2 regions of the Peribacillus sp. NPDC046944 genome follow, and region 2 is predicted to be linked to the other one. Evidence: a T-box and tRNA genes for the amino acid it is inferred to sense, from the RefSeq annotation. Region 2 holds a T-box; the other holds one or more tRNA genes.
The links. A T-box is a leader RNA that pairs with one kind of tRNA and senses whether it is charged. The one in region 2 lies ahead of ACQKIC_RS07325 (valine--tRNA ligase), so its partner is inferred to be a tRNA-Val.
Positions count from the first base shown of each region.

Region 1: it encodes a tRNA-Val, which carries the amino acid that the T-box ahead of ACQKIC_RS07325 (valine--tRNA ligase) is inferred to sense. The anticodon was not compared.

Region 1 is NZ_JBNNML010000004.1:5,894-17,414, reverse strand. Features, by position in the region: gene xylB (xylulokinase) at 1-61, opposite strand, end outside; gene xylE (D-xylose transporter XylE) at 149-1,537, opposite strand; gene xylA (xylose isomerase) at 1,714-3,036, opposite strand; gene ACQKIC_RS08315 (ROK family protein) at 3,206-4,369, shown strand; gene ACQKIC_RS08310 (type 1 glutamine amidotransferase domain-containing protein) at 4,426-4,950, opposite strand; gene murB (UDP-N-acetylmuramate dehydrogenase) at 5,114-6,022, opposite strand; tRNA gene ACQKIC_RS08300 (tRNA-Val) at 6,354-6,425, opposite strand; gene ACQKIC_RS08295 (hypothetical protein) at 6,641-6,862, shown strand; gene ACQKIC_RS08290 (phosphatidylglycerophosphatase A family protein) at 6,902-7,459, opposite strand; gene ACQKIC_RS08285 (alpha/beta hydrolase) at 7,635-8,357, shown strand; gene ACQKIC_RS08280 (YjcG family protein) at 8,436-8,951, shown strand; gene ACQKIC_RS08275 (GNAT family N-acetyltransferase) at 8,956-9,384, shown strand; gene ACQKIC_RS08270 (hypothetical protein) at 9,528-9,791, shown strand; gene ACQKIC_RS08265 (spore coat protein) at 10,021-10,512, shown strand; gene ACQKIC_RS08260 (hypothetical protein) at 10,567-10,863, opposite strand; gene ACQKIC_RS08255 (ATP-dependent helicase) at 11,013-11,521, shown strand, end outside.
Region 2 is NZ_JBNNML010000003.1:336,586-348,106, forward strand. Features, by position in the region: gene ACQKIC_RS07305 (sensor domain-containing diguanylate cyclase) at 70-1,770, opposite strand; gene ACQKIC_RS07310 (bifunctional folylpolyglutamate synthase/dihydrofolate synthase) at 2,016-3,302, opposite strand; gene ACQKIC_RS07315 (ATP-grasp domain-containing protein) at 3,402-4,313, shown strand; gene ACQKIC_RS07320 (ATP-grasp domain-containing protein) at 4,310-5,155, shown strand; gene ACQKIC_RS07325 (valine--tRNA ligase) at 5,210-7,861, opposite strand; T-box leader at 7,905-8,132, opposite strand; gene ACQKIC_RS07330 (hypothetical protein) at 8,409-8,561, shown strand; gene ysxE (spore coat protein YsxE) at 8,619-9,689, opposite strand; gene ACQKIC_RS07340 (LysM peptidoglycan-binding domain-containing protein) at 9,785-11,398, opposite strand.

The DNA of each region.
Region 1 (11,521 bases), on a different contig from region 2:
GATTCATCAATAAAACCTTTACCGCACTCGTCCCTAAATCCACGCCGATGACATATTTCATGTTCCACCATCCTCTATTCAATTTAGAAAAATGTGCTGGAAATCCTTTTGGGACCCAGCACATCATAATGAAACGTATTCTTTATTGTCAAGCCGATTTCGTCCAGATATTTTCCATATCCTCCAACGTCTTTCCTTTCGTTTCCGGTATGAACTTCCATACGAAAATGGCCGAAAGAACACTCATTAAACCATAGAACCCATATGTTAAAGCACCACTGTACTCCATCATCATAGGATATGTGGCAGATATTAAGTAATTAGCGATCCATTGGGCTGCAACAGCGATGGCAACAGCCTGGCCTCGAATTTTGTTCGGGAATATTTCTGAAATCAATACCCAGCAAATAGGTCCCCACGACATCATGAATGAAGCCGTATATACAATAATGAATACTAACGTGCTAATCCCAATCACATTGGCGTACGCCATTCCTGCTACTCCAAACATTCCTATGGCCATTCCTATGGAACCGACTACGAGTAATGGTTTTCGTCCCCATTTATCCACGTTCATGATGGCAATAACAGTAAAGATAACGTTTACAATTCCCATAATGATGGTTTGCATCATCGAAGCATCTTTTCCTACTCCCATGCTTTCAAAAATGCGCGGAGCATAATACAAAGCAACATTAATGCCGACAAATTGTTGAAAAACAGATAGGAGAATGCCTATGACGATTACTAGTTTACCGTAAGATAATAATTTCCCACTGGATACATTCACCGTTTGTTTAATATCATTAAAAATGGACTTTGCCTCAACAGCTCCATTAATCTTTGTTAATATTGCCAGTGCTTTATCATTTTGATGTTTCAACGCTAGATATCGTGGTGTTTCTGGAACGAATATCAGGAGCAGACCAAACAATAGAGCCGGAATTGCTTCCGAAGCGAACATGTATCTCCAACCGATGTCATTGATCCATTCTACTGATTGCCCATTAGCGATGGCCCAGTTAACGAAGTACACGACTAACATCCCAAGAATGATGGCAAATTGATTAAAGGATACCAATTTACCTCGGATATCAGCAGGAGCAATCTCCCCTATATACATAGGGACGATTGCTGAAGCCAAACCCACTCCAATGCCGCCTATAATCCGATATACGTTAAACGTGAGCAATAACGCTAGCGTCGGTTCGCCTTTTGTGAAAAATAAAAACTCCGGATAAGCGGACCCTAAAGCAGAAAAAAAGAATAACAGAGAAGCTAGGATTAATGAATTCTTACGCCCGAGTCTACTTGAGATCATCCCGGACAGCAAACCTCCGATGATACACCCAATCAATGCACTTGAGGTCGTTGCCCCGTGGGCTAAAGACCCGAGACCTAAACTCGTAATGAAGTAGGCTTCTAGGGATTTTTCCGCCCCGGATATTACAGCCGTATCATATCCAAATAGCAATCCACCAAGTGCCGCTACTAGTGTAAGTGAAAAAATATAAAGTGAGTTACGATTTTTTTTCATAGTTTCATAGAGTTAGAATAAACCCGTAAAAGAAAAAAGCCAAGGTAATTCCAGCAGTTTCTTTTCTTTCACCAATTAAACTCCTTCTCCATAACCCCCTCTACTTGAATTAGAAGATATGACTATACATGAATCCAATCATAAATCGTATGCTAGTTCCTCCCTCCATTCACCTTTTATTCTGCAATTGCTTTAAGAATGTATTTGTTCAATATGCCTTTTAAGTATTCTTGTCTGCCCGATTTATTTTGGATTTCATCAAGACCAAGTGCATAGTCTTCCAATTTACGAAAATCTGTTTTCCCTTCAACAATTTCCAAGCCGATTCCGGCGGTGTAACTGCTGTAACGATCCGCAATGAAATCTTCCAACACTTTGTCTTCAAGTAACTTTTTCGCAACCTTAGTACCAATCGCAAAGCTATCCATTCCAGCAATATGCGCATGGAATAAATCTTCGTAATCGAAAGATCCCCGTCTTACTTTCGCATCAAAATTCAGACCGCCTGTTCCAAGACCCTCGTTTTTAAGGATTTCGTACATCGCCAACGTCGTTGAATACAAGTCAGTCGGGAATTCATCCGTATCCCATCCAAGCAACGTATCCCCTTGGTTTGCATCGACGGAACCAAGCATCCCGTGAGTACGGGCAACATGCAATTCATGTTCGAATGTATGGCCTGCCAATATTGCATGGTTTGCCTCGATATTAAATTTGAAATGATCCTTCAAGCCATACGTCTGTAGAAAAGCAAGACCCGTTGCGACATCGAAGTCATATTGGTGCTTCGTCGGTTCCTTTGGTTTTGGTTCAATCAAGAACTGGGCATCGAAACCAATCTCTTTGGAGTAATCCAGGGCCATATGGAAGAAGCGGGCCAAGTTATCCAGTTCTAACTTCATATTCGTATTAAGAAGCGTATCGTAGCCTTCACGTCCGCCCCAGAATACATAATTTTCTGAACCTAACTCCTTCCCTACTTCCAATCCTTTCTTCACTTTCGCAGCCGCATAGGCAAATACATCCGCATTCGGCGAAGTTGCTGCACCGTGAACCCAGCGAGGATTAGAGAACATATTCGCCGTATTCCAAAGTAATTTCGTCTTGCTAGTCTTCAAGTATTCCTTGATCATGGCCACAATTTCATCCATGTTCTTATTTGTCTCCCTCAATGTGTCTCCTTCAGGAGCGACGTCGACATCATGGAAACAGAAGAATGGAACGTCCATTTTTTCAAAAAATTCAAAGGAAGCTTCCACACGTGCCTTTGCTAGGTCCATTCCCGTAAATTTATTATATGGACGGAGCATTGTTGGTTGTCCAAATGGATCTGTACCATCTGCAGTGAATGTATGCCAGTACGAAACGGCAAAGCGTAAAAACTCTTCCATCGTCTTTCCGTTAATCATTTCTTCCGGGTTGTAATATTTAAAGGCAAATTGATTTGAAGATTCTGAACCTTCGAACTTTACTTGACTGATTGTTTCAAAATAACCCATAGTTGTATTTCCTCCTTAAATAGAATCGAATTGGAATCGCTTCCATTATTTATAAAAATATAATACCAGCAATAACTTAGTTTGTCTAATGAATATACTAAGTGTTTTGACTTTTTTTTGTTATAATAAAACTTACCTAAAATGAATTATTATTAGAGGAGGTAGAAAGATGACCTGGAGCCAACAACTAATGAAAGTGAATAACAAGCAGGCCATTTTAGAAACTATCCTGAAACGTGCACCGATATCTCGGGCAGATATCTCTCAGCATCTCGGACTCACGAAGGGGACTGTTTCTTCTCTCGTCAATGAATTATTGGAAGCTAATCTTTGCATTGAATCAGGGCCAGGAGAGTCTAGCGGTGGAAGACGTCCAGTCCTGTTGTTGTTTCAAGAAAAGGCCGGCTACTCGATTGGAATAGATCTTGGAGTAAATTATATGTTAGGTATACTTACTGATCTCAATGGTGACATTATAGGGGAAATTAGTAGGAATACGAATAATGCAAACTACCAAGAAACTTTTGATCGTATGAAAGAAATGATTCAATCTTTAATAAAAACTGCCCCCGAAAGCTATTACGGAGTGGTAGGAATCGGAATTGGTATTCCTGGAATCGTTAATAACAAAGGGGAAATTTTACTTGCTCCGAACTTAGGTTGGAAGAATGTTGACCTAAAAAAAGACATGGAAGAAGAGTTTGGTCTCCCTGTCATCATAGAAAACGAAGCAAATGCCGGGGCCTATGGAGAAAAGAAATTTGGCGCCGGCAAAGGCCATGAACATCTTGTTTACGTAAGCGCGGGTATGGGCATTGGGGTCGGCATTATCCTCCAAAATGAACTGTACCGCGGAGCGAATGGATTTTCCGGAGAAATGGGCCACATGATCATTGACGTTCATGGAAAGCCCTGCAAATGTGGAAGCAAGGGTTGCTGGGAATTATACGCATCCGAAAAAGCATTGATTGAACGGGCATCATCACTTTTCCAGTTGGAAGAAACCACGCTTGAATCATTGGTTGATCAGGCAAGCCATAATGAAGGAATCCGTGACCTTTTCAAAGAAATTGGACAATATCTTGGGATTGGCATTAGCAATATTTCCAATACCTTCAACCCTCAGCAGATTATTATCGGAAACCGCCTAGCTATGGCCAAGGACTGGTTAAGGGATTCCATAGTGAAGGTAGTTGAAAGCCATGCCCTCCAGTTCAATCAAGAAAAATTGCATATCAGCTTTTCTGATTTATCTTCCTATTCCCCTTCATTAGGGGTATCGGCCCATGTAATCGAAAATTTCTTGAAAACAAATTTGAATCACATAAATTAATAAGTTTATATGAAACAAAAAGTGATTTCTCCCTCAGGAAAAACCACTTTTTTGTTTCATTTCTCTTCAATTACCCGAATCAATTCCCGTAAATAATCGGGAAGATCCGGTGGACGTCTGCTCGATACCAGGTTTCCGTCCACCACAACAGGTTCGTCCATCCAATGTGCCCCGGCATTCTCCATATCATCTTTGATTCCGGGCGTACTTGTCACCTTCTTCCCTTGCAAAATTCCTGCCGAAACCAAGACCCAACCCGCATGGCATATTTGGCCAATCGGCTTCTTGCTTTCTTCCATACTCTGAATCAGAGAAATTACTTCAGGAAACCGACGAATCTTATCAGGTGCCCAGCCTCCTGGAACAAGAATCGCATCATAGTCTTCCGCTTTGATGCTGCCATAATCAAAATCTGAATCGGCTGGCACACCATATTTACCAATATACGTCTCATTTGCCTTTTCTCTGGCAAGATGGACGATGGCCCCTTCTTCCCTCAATCTTAAAATCGGATACCAAAGCTCCAAATCCTCGAAATCATGATGCACAAGACTGATTACTTTCTTTCCTTCTAAGCGCATATATCCCTCTCCTTCTATAACTTGTTCCCCTTAACTTAAAGGTATACTTCCCCCTTTTGGTAACTCGTACACTTTTATCTTTAAGTGCCTTTTTAAATTTCATCCTGGGATCTGATAAAAAGAAAAAAAGACTTTCTAATGAACGAAAGTCTTTTTTAGGATATTAGTCTTCTCCAATTATTTTCACTTCGGTTTCAAGCTCCACGTCGAATTTCCTTTTAACGGTGTCTTGAACATATTGAATGAGTTCCAAATAATCGGTGGCTGTTGCGGAACCAACATTTACGATAAATCCAGCATGTTTAGTGGAAACTTGAGCTCCACCGATTTGCTTTCCTTGCAAACCGCTATCCTGGATTAATTTACCTGCAAAGTGTCCAGGCGGACGTTTGAAGACACTTCCACAAGACGGAAATTCAAGCGGTTGTTTAGATTCCCTCTGGAAAGTAAAATCATCCATTTTACTTTTAATGTCTTCGTATTCTCCCTTTCTTAATAAGAAGGTAGCTTCTAATACCAGTAGTTTTTCTTTTGAAAAGCGGCTAGAACGATAGCCCAGTTCTAATTCATCCTTTTTCAAAGTCTGCAAATCTCCAGAACGGGTGATGACCAGGGCTTCCTGTAGTACATCTGAAACTTCTCCACCATATGCCCCTGCATTCATATATAAAGCCCCTCCAACAGAACCGGGGATCCCGCAAGCAAACTCTAAACCAGTTAGACTATTTTGTAACGCGTATCGAGAGGCTTGAATGATAGCAGCACCACTTTGAACGGTGAGCTTATTACCCTCCAATTCCATGCTTGCTATATCAATAAGGGTCATGACGATACCTCGTATGCCCCCATCTTTAATAATCATATTAGAACCATTCCCCACGATGGTTAAGGGTAAATGGTTGTTAAGCGCATAAACATATATCGCTTGGACTTCTTGATAGTTTGTAGGCATTACGAAGAAATCTGCCTTGCCACCTGTTTTTGTAAACGTATATTGATGTAGCGGTTCATTCATTCTCACATTACTTGGATGTACAATTCCCTGAAGATCTAAAAAAATTTGTTTACTCATTTATACAAACTCCCATTAAAAATTTTAGAAAAAAGAACAAACATTTCATTTCTTTTTGTACACATTAATCGTTAGATATTTCATTCTATGCTTCATATAAGCGAAAAACAACGATTTACACTTATTTATAACCTGCCATTTATTCCAATAACCACACTTTTCAATATTTAGTTATGGCTACATTCCCCGGTTCACCATTAATGAAGGAAAGAGGAGCTCATCCCCACCAGTAGAACTCTAAAAAGAATCCTATATGTTTCTCAGGATCATCCAGTAAAACCATAATAAAAAACGGCGAAAACATTGATTGTACAATGCTTACGCCGTTGGATGACCTGTGAGGGATTCGAACCCACGACCCCTTCCCTGTCAAGGAAGTGCTCTCCCACTGAGCTAACAAGTCGTATGTAATAGTTGGCTTGCTCTGTTACTTAAGTACATAATTTATTATAAGTTCTTTTCGACAAAAGTCAACGAATTATTTAAAAAAAGTTTAGCGTTTGCCTTTAAATAAAAGATATGGAACAAGACAAGAACAAATGTTCTTTATTTCCTTGCATAACAAACGTATGTTCGCATATAATATAAACAAGAAAGATAGAAACGGAGGCCAGCGGAATGAAATATATCATTCGGAAACATATGGATGAAAAGGTTCCTTTAGAAATCATTTACCTATCTGAAAATGGAAAGATTACACAGCGCAGAATTGAAGTTCTTGAAGTATATTCAGGTTATATCCGTGCCTTTTGCTTTCTTCGGCGGACAAAACGAACGTTTAAAATAGAAAACATCCTCTCTGCCCGCCTTATTAAGTCCAGGTATGATAGGTCAGGATAATCCCGATTACTACCTAACGCATCATTGATTGTTCCAAACTTATCCGATTAATTCCTCTTCTTCCTGTATATCCTTTTCTTGTTCAGTTAAAGATTCTTCATCATCTCTTAGACGGTGTGCCAATCTTGAGGCAGCGCTTGCTGCAATGCTTGCAACAATATCATCGAGGAAGGTATGCACGACTCCCTCTTGCTTCTTATCCAATTCGTGAATGACGCCTATTTTATTCTTATCCAAATGTCCAAAGGTTGTCACGGCAATGCTTCCATAACCAAGTACGGCACCAAAGGCAATCGTTTCATCCACTCCAAACAGACCTTCATCCGATTCGACAATGGATTGAAGCGGTTCCGATAGCTTCTTTTGTTCTGCCAGTCGATCAAGTTCAACACCAACTAAAATGGCATGTTGAATTTCTCTCTTTAAAAGCACCCTTTCAACACTTCTAATACATTCCTCTAATTTCAAATCAGCTTTATAAGGGAATTGTAGTTCAAAGACAATCTCTGCAATAGCCTCCACACTTACACCACGATCTAGTAATGTTTGTTTAGCCGCTCTTGTAACTTCCCTGCTATGGACGCGTACATCTGCCATTTTATCTGCCTCCCCTTTTTTTGATATCTTTCCATTATACCATTAAATATTCTAAATATTTGGAAAATAAAAGAAAAATCACTTTTCTATATCCTTCAGACAGGAAAAAGAAGGATGGCTATGCTAAAATAACTAAGAACATTATTTTCATTATAAATTCATAGAGGTGCGGTAAATGAGTTTACGCAAAGGCACGATAAAAGAATATATGTTTAGAAGTGAGGCGTTATCTGAGGAATTAGAGCTACTTGTATATTTACCGGCTAATTTTTCACCACTTTATAAATATACGCTTGTCATAGCTCAAGATGGTCGAGATTATTTTCAAATGGGTCGAATAGGTCGTGTGACTGATGAACTTTTAGGAAATGGCGAGATTGAGAATATTATAATCGTCGGCATTCCCTATAAAGATCGGTTTGACCGTAGACGGAAATATCATCCTGATGGTGAACAGCACGAAGCCTACATACGATTTCTGGCCCATGAACTTGTTCCATTTTTAGATGAGGAATTCCCAACCTATCAAATGGGACATGGCCGGGCATTAATGGGGGATTCTCTTGGTGGCACGGTTTCCCTGCTCGCTGCACTTAAATATCCACATACATTCGGTAAATGCATCATGCAGTCTCCGCTTGCCAATGAAGAAGTGATGAATGCTGTCCGTAGTTTTGAGAATCCTCATCTCCTCGAACTGTATCATGTGATTGGAACCGAAGAGACTGACGTTCCCACTACAGATGGGAACCGGGCAAATTTCATAGAACCCAACCGGGAACTGCATCAATTGTTAAAACAAAAAGGATTCCCTTGCTTCTATGAAGAATTTGAAGGGAATCATACGTGGAAGTTTTGGCAGGCAGATTTAAAAAGGGCCCTTCTAGAAATGTTTTAACCTCGGTTAGAATGGTAAAAAAATGCATTTGGACTAGAGTTTTCGAAAAATTAAATTATAATCTTAGGAGGTAACAATATGAAATATGGTGTTGCAATTTTCCCTTCAAAAAAACTTCAAGATTTAGCAAACTCCTACCGGAAACGGTATGACACAAAGTACGCATTCATTCCACCACATCTCACACTTAAACAACCGTTTGAAGCGACTGAAACGGAAATTTCAGCAATCGCAGAACGCTTGAAAGACATTGCACGGAAGTTCCAGCCTTTCTCCTTAAATGTGACGAAAGCGAAATCCTTCCAACCCGTCAGCAACACCATTTATTTTAAAGTGGAGCTGTCAAAGGAACTTGAAGACTTACACGAAATGCTTCATGATGAGAATTTCTTCAAAAATGAAACAGAACATGCTTTCGTTCCACATATAACGATTGCACAAGATCTATCTGATAACGAACATTCGGATGTTTTAGGTCAATTAAGCATGCTTGATGTAAGCCATGAAGAAGATGTCAAAAGAATTCATTTATTGTATCAATTGGAAGATGGAACATGGACTGTATATGAAACATTTCGTTTAGGAGCTGAATAATTTCGTGTTTGTAAAAATTGTTGAAAACGAGCAAGAACGTGGATATGCTTACACCATAAGAAAAAGAGTGTTTGTAGAGGAACAACATGTCCCACTTGAAGAAGAGATTGACCAATATGAAGAAGACTCCACCCACTTCGTTTTATATAACGAGGAAGAGCAGCCTATTGGTGCGGGGAGATTTCGAATCATTGACGGGATTGGTAAGGTCCAGCGCATCTGTGTACTCTCTAACTCCCGTAAAACTGGGGCTGGTGCCCTGATCATGAATGCCATTGAAGAATTTGCGATTTCTCATGACATCTCTCAATTGAAGCTCGATGCTCAATTACATGCCATCCCCTTTTACTCGAAATTAGGGTATGAAATCATTTCCGAGGAATTTATGGATGCAGGGATTCCCCATAAAACGATGAAAAAAAAGATTTCCTAATAAAAACGCTGTTCCCTTGGAATTTCCACAGGGGACAGCGTTTTTTTATATATACCATTCTCGTAAAAATCCCTTCCCATTCTATGTCAATATTCACAAATAAACATAGTCTATATATAGAAAGCAAGAAGGAGGGAAATTTTATGAGTAACAATGGATTCAACATGGATGAATCTCAAAAAAGGTTAATGGAACTACTCGTTTCAAGGACTTTGAGAAAGCATGGTGTCAAAAAGGATAAAGTTGATTTGAGTGATAAAGAAAGAAGTCACTTAAAAGAGACCATACAGTTTTTACAGAAACAATCTGAAATGCTTATCAATCAAGAGAAAAGCATTACAGAAAATGATGTGAATCCCGTCACAAATTCTCACCACACTAGTTATTCCGATACCAAAGACAAATAACTAACATTCCTCCTATTCAATTACGCTCTTTTCGGTATGAAGCGCAGACTGGACCTTGCTTCTTTACCATTCATTCTGAACACTTCATTCCATGATGCTTCATCCGTTCGCACAAACTCTTCAAAAAAATATTTGAAAATAAACGAATGAATTGATTTATTCGTCCAACCAAATTTACATGCATAGCATATTTTAATAGGGAATTAAACCCTAAGGAGGAAAAAACGACATGAACCAAAATGTATATCATAGCAACAATTGCAATACAACAAAACATTCTGAAAGATCATGGTCGGCTCTAGACAATAACACCAACCATCCCCTAACATCATTCTGTGAAGAATCCGCAAACGAAATTGAACAAGAAGCTAAACAGGATAATTCGCAACTCCAACTATCTGAAGAGCTTGTTTACATTAAAGATTCTTGTAATGTAAGAGTAATCTCTACAGATGTTAAAGCGGCCCTTTCTTTACAGACGGCAATCCAAGCAGCCATCGCTGTCATCGTCAGCATTTCCATTGCAGACACTGACCAAGCGGACCGCATTACTCAAGAATTGATTCAATCTTCTAATGTTAAACAAATTACACGTCAAAAAACAATTGTTGAAAACAGCCGTGATATCGAAATCACTACAACCGATGCTCAAATCGCCGTTAACATTCAATTGTTACTACAATTATTGTTAGCTCTAATTGTAGAATTAGACGTTCTTTAAGAGTGAACACAAAAAGGACACATAAATGTGTCCTTTTGTATTTCTATCGAAGTTTCAAACCATTTCGTTTACATATCCTCCTTTTCCTGTCATTTCAGCCGTGATTTCCTCTTGAGCCCTCATTAGTAAATGGTTCTTATACGCACCTGCTCCAGGTGATCTGTCCTGATTCATATTCGTGACATGGTCAAATTTTTCCGACCGCTTCGTTTCGTCTTCCAACACTTGGTCAAAACGAATTGGCTGAATGGGTGTCGTTCCATCAACGATTCTTGGCTTTCTCTCCGCTTCTACTGTCCGGTTTGCGTATTGAATGTATTCGAATTGCGTTACTGGCGCTATGTATCCCATCATTAACCCTCCTCACTATATAGGTTCTCTTGTCATTTACATACCCACTCCAGAATGAAACGAAACATCTTTTCCGGATTCTTTTTTTCTATTTCTCTGGTAAAATGGAGATTGCCGATATTTTTAATAGATTTGAGGTATCCATTTATATGAATCAAGCAAAATCGGGAAATGAAATCATACATCTACTTACTGTTTCGGCTAGTGAGCTGCAGACACTCTTTGAAAAAGGAAAACGTGATCAGCTCTCTTGTGTCATATGTGATAAGCCAGTGAAATTATTCATTGGCATTCATGAAACACCTTATTTTTATCACAGTGACCCTTCACGACCTGCTTGTGAAATGCCAAATCCTATATCAAAACCTGAAACTAAACCTTTAGAATACATGGAACAAAACGGATTCAGAATTCCTAAATCACGCACCATTACTGAAACGAAGACTGTTATCGAACCGTTTTTGAAAAGTCGGACCATTACAGGCAATCCTCCCTATTTGGATAAACCATCCGTCCGCACTGAACTTTTGGATCCTTACTTTCAGGAACTATCTGAAAAAGGGATCATGCTTGATGCCGAACAGTTAAAAGCAGTAAAAACGATAGAAGGTCCCGTCCTTGTTTTATCCGGGGCTGGAAGCGGTAAAACCAGAGTATT
Region 2 (11,521 bases):
ATTAATTTTTAATATTGGTAAAATAACCCTTATAAAAAAAAAGACAAGACTCCAAGGAATCCTGCCTTTTTACCCTCCATATACTGCCACTTTATTTCTCCCAGCTTGTTTTGCGCCTGTATACATGGCACGGTCAGCGTGCCTGATTATCGATTGGGCATCTTCGGCATCGACCGGTGCTGTTGCGACCCCGATGCTTGCTGTAATGGAAATGGACTCTTCCCGTCTATTTTCATTTAAATCCGAATGGACGGTGAAGGGCTTGTTGGCTATCGAGAGTCTGATAAATTCAGCGAATTGATAGACTTCTTCTTTTCCAACATTGGGTAAGAGGATAACGAATTCCTCTCCACCGTACCTTGCTGTTACCCCTAAATGACCAACAATGCCCTCTAGACGCTCCGCCAATTCACAAAGGATTTCATTACCGCTTTGATGCCCATATGTATCGTTAACGGACTTAAAATGGTCAATATCAAGAAGGATTAGCGACAACTGATTGATTGATTGGTTTTGTAAACGTTCGAACTCCTTATGTAACACACATTCAAAATACCGAAAGTTATATAAATGGGTTAATGCGCATCGTTCACTGCTATATTTGGTTTTTTGATAATGGCGAGCATTTTCAAGAGCCACCCATAAGTAGGATGAGAGAATGTCCATGATCTTCGTTTGATGCGTACCATACGCCCTCTTCTCGGAAGAGGTAACGATGATTTCTCCAACTACAACAGAGTTCCGAAGAATCGGAATGGCCATGATGCTTTCCACGTCTTCGGGGAAATTCCCATAATTGGACAGATGCTTCCATTCCTTTTTAGCATGAAAGACCTTGGCCTTTTTCAATTGAAAAAGGGTTGCATAAATTCCTTCTTTTATGGAAACAGGTTGAATCCTTTTTTCTATTTGTACGCCATTTTCTGCATATCGTAATATCTGGGCGTTTTCTTTTTCATCGAATATCTCGAAGACCAGCGTGTACTTGGAAGGGATGATCGCTGAACTGCCATCAATAAATAGATCCAGTACCTCATTCGCCTGTAGCCTTTGAGTCAACTGATGACCAAATTCACTTACCTTTTTTAAATGCCTGTTTATTTCCTTAGTAAAATAGTATTGTTTCATGATATAAGCCAAACTGATCAAAGCCGCCCCTACGAGCAAAATGGCCAAGGTCCCCATTTCGATATATAAAATAAATAAAATAATCCCGATTGGCATGGTCATGAGGCTTAAGAAACCGTCCCATAAAGCATCCTTTGTTTTCATCTCCATCTTTTTCCCATATAACCATGAATGGGAGACGGTGACAGCTAAATGATTGAATAAAAAATAAGAACACAGATAAACGAGAATCAGCAGAATGTCGAAAATATCAATACCGGAAGTGAAATCATGATCTCCACCTAAGCCATAATAGACCAGTCCACTCAATAGGCAAAATATAAATGACGTGATGGAATTAAGCGGAAACCGATACCAATCCTTTTTGGCTAATCGAAGCCTGACTATAATGAACATGAAGGTAACCTGTGTGACCAGGATTTCGATAGCTAGTCCGAACACTAGAAAGACCGCGAGCGAAACTCCCTGTACGACTGTGATCGGGATATTGTTAATCATAATCGGCATCAAGGTCAATACACTTATGAGTGCGAGAAAAGCAACAATGTCCCCCGTATTCCCACTCGTGATTGGCGGAAATACATGAAAAGTCCCGACTAAACCAGCGGGTATAATAAGAAACCACATCACATAGACAGCCATTCTTTTTTTTCTAGAAATAATCATTTATTCTCCCCATCCCCATGAGTATCTTGACACATTAATCATACCAGTAATCAGTTACTTTAGCACTATACCCAAATTAAAAAACTTTAAAACTAATAGGTCAAAAGTCTTTGTTTCTTTATTTTTTGAACCTAAAAAAACCCTTCTGTCTTAAAAGACAAATGGGTATAAAGCTAAATATGATAGAAAAAATGGCTGCAATAAGTGGCATATGCTGATGATCACTCAACACTGTATACAAATTTCCGGACAAGAGAAAGAAAATAGAGGGAACCCGTGATGACCAGTACTTCTCGTGCGTTTGTTCTTTGTTTGCCGGTTATGATCGCTTTCTGCCAATCCTTCTCCAATTCCCGTTTCTCCTTAGAACAATGTTCATAAAGCACTTCCGCGTTCGCTGCCCGTTCATGTTCGAATTCAGTAACCGTTATTTGACTTGCTTCCGTGTCGAGTAGCTGAAGCATTGTAGCATAATCCTTATCACGAAACGAACTGAATATAAACCGGTAACGATGATTCGGATAGCGTGTCTTTAACGTGTCAAGCAGCACCTCAATACCGGCTGGATTATGCGCCCCATCAATGATGATCAACGGTTCATTTGAAATTATCTCAAAACGGCCATTCCACTGTGCTTCCCCTATCCCCTCCCGAATGCTTTGTTCACGGATGTCCTCTCTTACAATTGTAGCAGCTGCGATGGCCAGTGCAGCATTATAGATTTGATGGCGCCCTAGCATCTTTACCGCTATATTTTCGATGGTGATATCCTTGAATGAAAAAGAGAAGCTTTGGCCGAGTTCATCTTGCTTAATGCCATGTACATGAACGTCTTTATCGATTTGATAATATGGAACGTCCATGGAACGTGCTTTATCTTCTATCACCTTTGCTGGTTCCTCTGTCGTCACTCCACTGATGATGGGTGCCCCTTTTTTAATGATCCCTGCCTTCTCAAAAGCAATTTCTCCAAGCGTATTACCGAGGATATTCGTATGCTCCAAAGAAATGGAGGTGATGATGGAAAGAAGTGGCTTGACGACATTGGTGGTATCGAGCCTTCCCCCAAGTCCCGTTTCCAGTAAAACCAAATCCGTGCCTTTTTTGCTAAAATAAGAAAAAGCCATCGCTGTCAGGATTTCAAATTGAGTGGGTCCATTTCCTTCACCATCCATCTCTTGTACGATTGGCCACAGTTCTTGAAATCCAGAGACAAAGTCCTCATCGCTGATTTCCTCCCGGTTTATCTTTACCTGCTCATTCAGTCGAATTAAGTATGGGGATGTGAAAGAAGCCACCCGTAGCCCTTCAGCCAAAAGGATTTCCTTTATGAATTGGAGCGTAGAACCTTTGCCATTGGACCCTGCAATATGTATATATTTAAGCCCTACATGGGGGTTTCCTAATTTAGCTAATAATGTTTCCATTCGTGACAAGCCAAAGTTCATACCTAATTGGACCTGTCTTTCTTCAAAAAATCGGTTGATTTCATTCATGTCCGTTACCATTTATCGATAAGCCTCCTCTTTCTTTATACCGCTCTTATGCGTTAAAATTATTTTATCAATATATTAACGATTTACCTAGATGAAAGGTAGTGATTGACCATGAAATCTTCTTCACTCCATTGTTGGATTGTCGTCAACGGCTATTTGCAACATGAAAAGTTTTCTAGCTTGGCTTTATTCATACAAGAGTCCGCTGAAAGAAAAGGGATATCGGCAACACTTGTCCGAAATTCCGACCTGGTTCCCGTTATTGAAAAGGGAACCCCGTATCTAAAAGGAACTGATGGAAAATTACCAGATTTCGTCCTGTTTATGGATAAGGATATTCATTTGGCACGCCATCTGGAACTGCTCGGCCTACCCGTATATAACAGCAGCTCGGCCATCGATATGTGCGATAGCAAGGCCAAAACGCATCAAGCTTTAGCGGGTCACTGCATCCCGATGCCAAAAACCCTGTTTCCCCCGTTTACTTATGAAGGAATAGAAAGAAAGAACCTGGATGCATTCAAAAAAATCGGCAATGAGCTTGGCTACCCCCTAGTTGTAAAAGAAGCATACGGTTCATTCGGGGAACAGGTGTATTTAATTCCTACGGAGGATGAATTTATGGAAACGGTGAAAAAGCTTGGGCACCGGCCTTTTATTATGCAGGAATTCATTGAGCATAGTAAAGGCCGGGATATCCGTGTCAATGTCGTCGGTAATCAAGTCATCGCTTCCATGCAACGGAAGTCCGAGCATGATTTTCGAGCTAACATGACAGCTGGTGGAACAGCCTTCCCCTACACACCCACCAAGGCAGAAAGTGATCTTGCCATCCGTTGCGCTACTCTATTGGGTGCGGATTTTGCCGGGGTAGATTTGCTGTTCGGAGAAGATGGCCCGCTATTATGTGAAGTGAACTCGAACTCGCACTTGCTCAACATTTACGAATGTACGGGCATTAATATTGCTGACAGCATGTTTGATTATGTGATGGATGCATTCGAAAGAAAGGGATTCCAATGAAAAAGCATACAGGCTGGCTGATTTATAACCAGGAAGATTCCGCAAAAAACAGGGGATACATAGATTGGATGCTGGAAGAGGCCAAAAGTCTCGACCTAGATTTGCGTTTATATTATCGCGACCACCTACAAATCGGCCACCGTTCGAATCAATTGTATGTCGAACACAAGCACGAACCGATAGATTTGCCTGATTTTGCGATAGTCCGGACCATCGATCCTTTCTTCACCAAACAATTGGAAAGGCTACATATCACATGCTTCAACTCTTCTTTCATCTCGGAAATCGTGAATGATAAAGCAAAGACGCATCAATATGTGACTTCTATCGGCATTCCAATGTCAGATACAGTTTATTGCTATGGCACTCCCTCAACAAGCGATATGGAATTACCATTCATTGCGAAAGACGTTCATGGACGTGGTGGAAAACAGGTTTACTTGATTGAACATGAAAAAGACTTGAGAGAACTGCCTAACGCAAAATGGATCGTTCAAAAACCGGGTGTATTCGGAAAGGATATCCGTGTCTTTGTCATTGGGAACAGAATCATTGCAGCTGTCCTTAGAGAGTCCTCTTCAAACTTCAAGGCCAATTACACGTTAGGCGGATCTGCTTCGTTATATGAGCTGTCAGCTGCCGAACGGACACTCGTAGAACGGGTAATCGCCGCCTTTGACTTTGGCATGGTCGGGATCGATTTCATTTTCGCCGAAGATGGCAGCCTCATGCTCAATGAAATTGAAGATGTAGTGGGAAGCAGAACGTTAAGTGCGCTCAGCAATCTTAATATTGTAAAAGAGTATCTATTGTTTATAAAAGAGAAACTATCGGTTAAGTAACAAATAAAAGGATGAACCAGCTTCTTACATAGCCGGTTCATCCTTTTTTGTTTTTTAAAGCTGTTTCAATTCATTGATTCTATGAATGACAGAATCACGTTTCTCACTATAGTCTTTTTCTTTGGCACGTTCTTCTTCAATGACGCTTGCTGGCGCTTTTTTGACAAAGCCTTCGTTGCCTAGTTTTTTCTGTACGCGTTCTACTTCTTTATTAAGTTTGTCGAGTTCCTTTTCAAGACGTTTCACTTCTTCGTCGATATTGATCAGCCCTGTTAGTGGAAGGATCAGTTCAACACCCGTAACCACAGCTGTCATGGCTTGTGCTGGTTCTTCGACATCGATGCCGATTGTCAATTGTTCAGGATTACAGAAACGCTCGATATAGCTGCTGTTTTTTTCTAATGTTTCTAAAATGGACTCATCTTTTGCTTTTAGAATCAAGTTGATTTTTTTGCTTAAAGGCGTGTTGACTTCAGAACGGATATTCCGGACTGAACGGATGATTTCAACAAGCAGTTTCATTTCCTCCGCTGCAGCTGTATCCGTTAACTCTTCCTTCACTTCAGGCCATGCAGCAACCGTGATTGATTCGCCTTGGTGCGGAAGGTTTTGCCAAATTTCTTCCGTTATGAACGGCATGAATGGGTGAAGCAATCTCATCGTGTTATCTAGTACGTATGCAAGAATCGAACGAGTCGTTTTCTTCGCCGCTTCGTCTTCGCCATATAGCGGAAGTTTAGCCATTTCAATATACCAGTCACAGAAATCATCCCAAATGAAATTATAAAGCACGCGACCCACTTCACCGAATTCATAACGGTCCGCAAGTCTTGTCACGTTTGAAATCGTTTCATTCAATCGAGTAAGGATCCATTTATCAGCAACGGACTTTTCACCGCTTAAATCGATTTCATCATACGTCATGCCATTCATGTTCATTAAGGCAAAACGGGAGGCATTCCAGATCTTATTGGAGAAATTCCATACCGCTTCCACTTTTTCCGTGCTGTAACGAAGATCTTGCCCTGGTGAGCTTCCTGTTGAAAGGAAGTAACGTAGCGAATCTGCACCATATTGGTCGATGACATCCATTGGATCGACACCATTGCCAAGCGATTTACTCATCTTGCGTCCCTGTTCATCACGAACAAGACCATGGATCAGAACGTCTTCGAATGGGCGCTCTCCCGTAAATTCAAGCGCTTGGAAAATCATCCGTGATACCCAGAAGAAAATGATATCATATCCTGTTACAAGTGCTCCGGTCGGATAGTAACGTTTGAAATCGATGCTTTCCTTGTCCGGCCAGCCCATAGTCGAGAACGGCCATAGTGCGGAGCTGAACCAAGTGTCCAGGACGTCTGTATCTTGTTCCCAGTTCTGTGCATCAGCAGGTGCTTCCTGTCCCACGTATACCTCGCCTGTCTCTTTATGGTACCAGGCCGGGATGCGGTGGCCCCACCAAAGTTGACGGGAAATACACCAATCGCGGATATTTTCCATCCAGTGCAGATATGTTTTCTCGAAACGATCCGGAACGAAGTTGACCTTTTCATCCTCGGATTTCTTTTGAAGGTCAACCGATGCATCAGCAAGAGGCTGCATTTTAACGAACCATTGAGTAGAAAGATATGGTTCTACAACTGCTCCGCTACGCTCTGAATGGCCGACAGAGTGAAGGTGGTCTTCAATTTTGAAGAGTACTCCAGCTTCTTGCAAGTCTTTGACGATTTGCTTACGGCATTCGAAACGGTCCATTCCTTCATATTTACCAGCCTTCTCATTCATCGAACCATCTTCATGCATGACAAGGATGCGTTCTAGATTATGACGGTTTCCGATTTCAAAGTCATTAGGGTCATGAGCCGGTGTAATTTTAACGGCACCCGAACCGAAATCCATATCCACATAATCATCGCCAACGATCGGAATTTCACGACCTGTGATTGGCAGACGAACCATTTTCCCGATTAAATGCTTGTAACGGTCATCTTTAGGATGTACCGCAACTGCCGTATCACCAAGCATCGTTTCTGGACGGGTTGTCGCAATTTCAATTTCTCCCGATCCGTCAACTAGCGGGTATTTCATATGATAGAATGCACCTTGAATATCTTTGTAGATTACTTCGATATCAGAAATGGCCGTTTTCGTCGATGGGTCCCAGTTAATGATATATTCGCCACGATAAATCAATCCTTTTTTATAAAGGGTAACGAATACTTCGTTAACCGCTTTAGAAAGACCTTCATCAAGCGTGAAGCGTTCGCGGGTATAGTCAAGGCCAAGACCAAGTTTTGCCCATTGTTCACGGATATGGCTTGCATATTCCTCTTTCCATTTCCATGTTTCTTCCACGAATTTCTCACGACCTAGGTCATAGCGGCTAACGCCTTCAGCACGAAGCTTTTGTTCCACTTTCGCCTGTGTTGCGATACCGGCATGGTCCATACCAGGAAGCCATAGCACGTCATATCCTTGCATACGCTTCATACGTGTCAAGATATCTTGTAGTGTTGTATCCCAAGCATGACCAAGATGTAGCTTACCTGTTACGTTTGGTGGAGGGATGACGATTGTATACGGTTCTTTTTTATCATCACCTGTTGTTTCAAAGTACTTCCCATCAAGCCACCATTTATAACGGCCTTTCTCTATCGTTTGCGGATCATATTTTGTTGGCATCGAAATTTGGTTTTCTTCCATGTTGTTTTCCTCCTTTTGGGCATAAAAAAAACTTCCATCATCATAAAAGGACGAAGGAAGTTGTTCGCGGTGCCACCTTTTTTCCGAAAAAGAAAGAAATCTTTTCTCGGCTCTCAAATCGGATAACGGCTCTTCACCGGCCTTCGCTACTAACTATTCACGAAGACTGCTCGCGGACGACTTCTGATGCTGCCTGCTTAGAAACCTCGCACCAATGGTTTCCTCTCTGAAAAGGGCATTTCATCTTACTATTTCCGGTCTTTACATTCATTTATATTCATATGTAAAATCATTAATTGCATATAGTATATAGTACAAAAAAAAGGGGGGTCGAGTCAATCATCTTTTCGTTTACTTTCGTAAGTATGGCCCTATTCACTAAGGGAGGCTCACAAGAACAGAGCGATCTTCCTATTATACCATCAACGTTTCATGATGTTCCGCATTTCTCACATGTTTCGCAGCCCTCCCATACAATAAAAGAAGTCCTACAAAGGAAGGTGCAATCTTGAGACGAAAATACTCACCTTATACGTTGCCACCTTGGATGAAAAAGTTCCGCGGTGTTTGTCAGCAATTCATTGTCCCCTTTATTGTTTTTCAAGGAATACGTACGTTAATATTTCCAACTTTCTTCGATATGCTCCTGTTGGTCGCCTTTATTTTCTTAGCCATGTCGCTATATTTAGAATGGATATAATTATTCCCCTACAACAAAAAAATATACATGATTGGATATTCATCCATTCATGTATATTTAGCTTGGGGGCGATTGTTCCTCTTTGGCCGCCTCGGCAGCCGCTTTTTTCTGTTTTTCGACTTCCTCGACCTTCATCACCATATATTCCACATTCTTCAAAAGCCAGAATTGTCGTTGCAGCTTCGTGACATTATCCAGTTCCGTCCTTAGACCTTTACCCTCGGAATAGTTCTTCACCACATCCAGTGCTGATCCCGGGAAAGCCAAATAACTTTGCATCAGCAGCATTTCCTCTTCTTTCAAAGGAAAGAAACGAAGATAATTATAAAGCCAATCGACGCAATCATCACATTGGACTGGATAGGTCCTCGCCGTTTTGACGAGAAAAGGTAGTAAGTCAAAATGGGGAGGGGCCGTATTCGAATTCTCGAAATTGATAAAGTAACCATATCCTCGTTCATCATATACAAAGTGCTTCAATGAAACCTTTCCGTGGGTGAGGACGGTCCTTACTTTTTCGCTTTCCTTTGTCTTTTCGAACCATGTTTCAAACTTTTTGATAGAGTAGTTCAATGCCTGGGTGATATCCGTAAAAAAGGTGCAGACCGACATCTCAAATGGAGACATATACCACTTTCTTTCACAGGTGACAATGTACTCTTCCATAAAGTCTTTCTGCGTATTCCACTCACTCAGCGTTCTTTCATAATGAGCTTCCCGCTCCTCTGTATCCACCTCTGTTTCTTTCACAGACAGTGTATGCATCCGTGCAAGTTCCCTGAACATTTGCTTATGTTTCTCATCACGTTCGCCATTTTCTTCATTATTCAACCAAGGCATCAGGTAATATAATCGGCCATTATGAAGCACGGCATAGCGCTGGTCCATCGTTTGGTAAATAGGCACGATTCGGTTATATCCCCGGTGATACAATGTTTGGATATTTCGGATAAAGTCCATTCCATTGTGGGGCGTAATCGATTTCAAGGCAAAGGTACCACGGTCGCTATACACTTTTTTCACTCGTCCAAAGTCCTCGATATATTGTACATAAAGCGCGTATTCTTTTAAGACATAGGCTGAATCACTATCCTGAATATTCTTTTGTTGATTCTCGTTTTCCCTCACGAGACTCACTCACTTTCTTTTAAAAAAAGCTCGCCAATCGTTTGAAATGCAAGATAAAGCAGGAGCAGAGCCAAGGCCCTGCTTACTGCTTGTGATTAGTTTTTGTAAGCAATGGACTTTGGAATGTAAATGACTTGCCCTTCGGTAACGCTCTGATTGCCTTCTAGTTCATTACTAAGAAGCAAGGATTGTACCGTGACGCCATAACGCTGGGCCAGATCATCTATCGTTTCCCCCTGCTGTACAATACAGACCTTCATCCTGACCAATTCTTCTTCCTGCTTTCTTCCGAAAAGATCCATGATGGTGTGTTGCTTATCCGCATTATCCTGGTTTTCTTTTTCACCTTGTTCGGCATTTTGCTTTTTTCTGCCTTTATAATTTTTCATTTCTTTTGCCTGTTTTTCGGGTTTTTCTCTTCTTTTGAATAGATCGGTCAAAGATGAAAGGGATTCCGGATCCTTTTCGAGGCTTGAGGATTCATTCTCATCACTAAGATTGTCATCTTGCCTATTGACGATGACATCCTGTTCTTGATGAGGCGAACCCGGAATTTTAACCACTGGCACATTTTCCACATCGGTCAAATAAACGGAGCCTTCCTTTTCTTCTTCTATTTCAGCGACTTTTCTTTTCACTTCGATTTCAATACGTTTTCCTTTTTTATCTTCTATCTCAGCCACTCTTCTTTTGACCTGTTCCTCGATGTTTCCTTTGTTCTCTGCATCTTTTTTTGCCTCGATTTCATCCACTCGCCTTTTGACCTGTTCCTCGATACTTTCTCCTTTTCCTCCCTCTATCTCATCCACCCTTCTTTTAACCTGCTCTTCAATTCTTCCTCCTTTTTCTGTCTCAAACGATGCTGGCCACTTTTCCTTGGAAACAGGAGTCTCATTTTTCTCTTCCTCAATTTCAATTACTCTTCTTTTCACTTGCGTCTCTATGTCGTTATCCTGTCTGTTGACCTCGGCTTCCCACTGCATCTCCTCAGGAAATGGGGATACAGGAATTTCAAAAACAGGGGCGTTATGTTGATGATTACTTAGGTATACCGGTTCCTCTTCTTCATCCTCTTTTGCTTCCGCGACTCGTTTTGCTTCTGCGGAAAATGGCGTGTATAGATCACTTTGCTCGTCATTGCGGAAGACATGATGGAAATCAGGGACGGGTGGTTCTGCAGCCGCATATGGAACGTATGATTCAGTTTCTTCATCTGATTCCTCAAGAAACTCAGTCTCCTCGGTCTCTTGATCTACTTCCATGCGCTCTTCCACATAGGAATCATTGTAAATACCGGTTATCAACAAATCCGCCTGTAATTTTAGGCAGTTATGTTCAGGCAGGGCATAGTCAAAACTCTGAATCGTGATATCGATTTCCTCCAATGAGGAGATTCGGTTATTCGGTATCGTTATATCAACCGGAAATCGGTGTGTGAATTCATTGAGACCATCTGGATGCCTCTCAACCTTTTGAACGGCTTTCGGCAAAAAGCTTTGAGGAAATTCCTCATAATCACCGTTTTGCGAGTCTTTGTATTCACCACTTAAATCTAATGAACCCCGGATAAACACATATTGATCGCTTTCCTGGATCGTCACATTTGGATCGAGGGATATGGAATAGAGCTCAGCCACTTCCTGTCCCTTATGAAACCAAACGGACTCTTCCAAAGAAAATCGCAAATACGATTCGTTTTCTTGCGACAAGACAACTCCTCCTTTCAGCTTCAGAAAAACAGTACCTATACCAATAACAATCTATGAGGAAAGGGAAATGATTATTCCTTTAATCAATGGGAAAAATGGATGAATGAATCGAACAAACGGTTG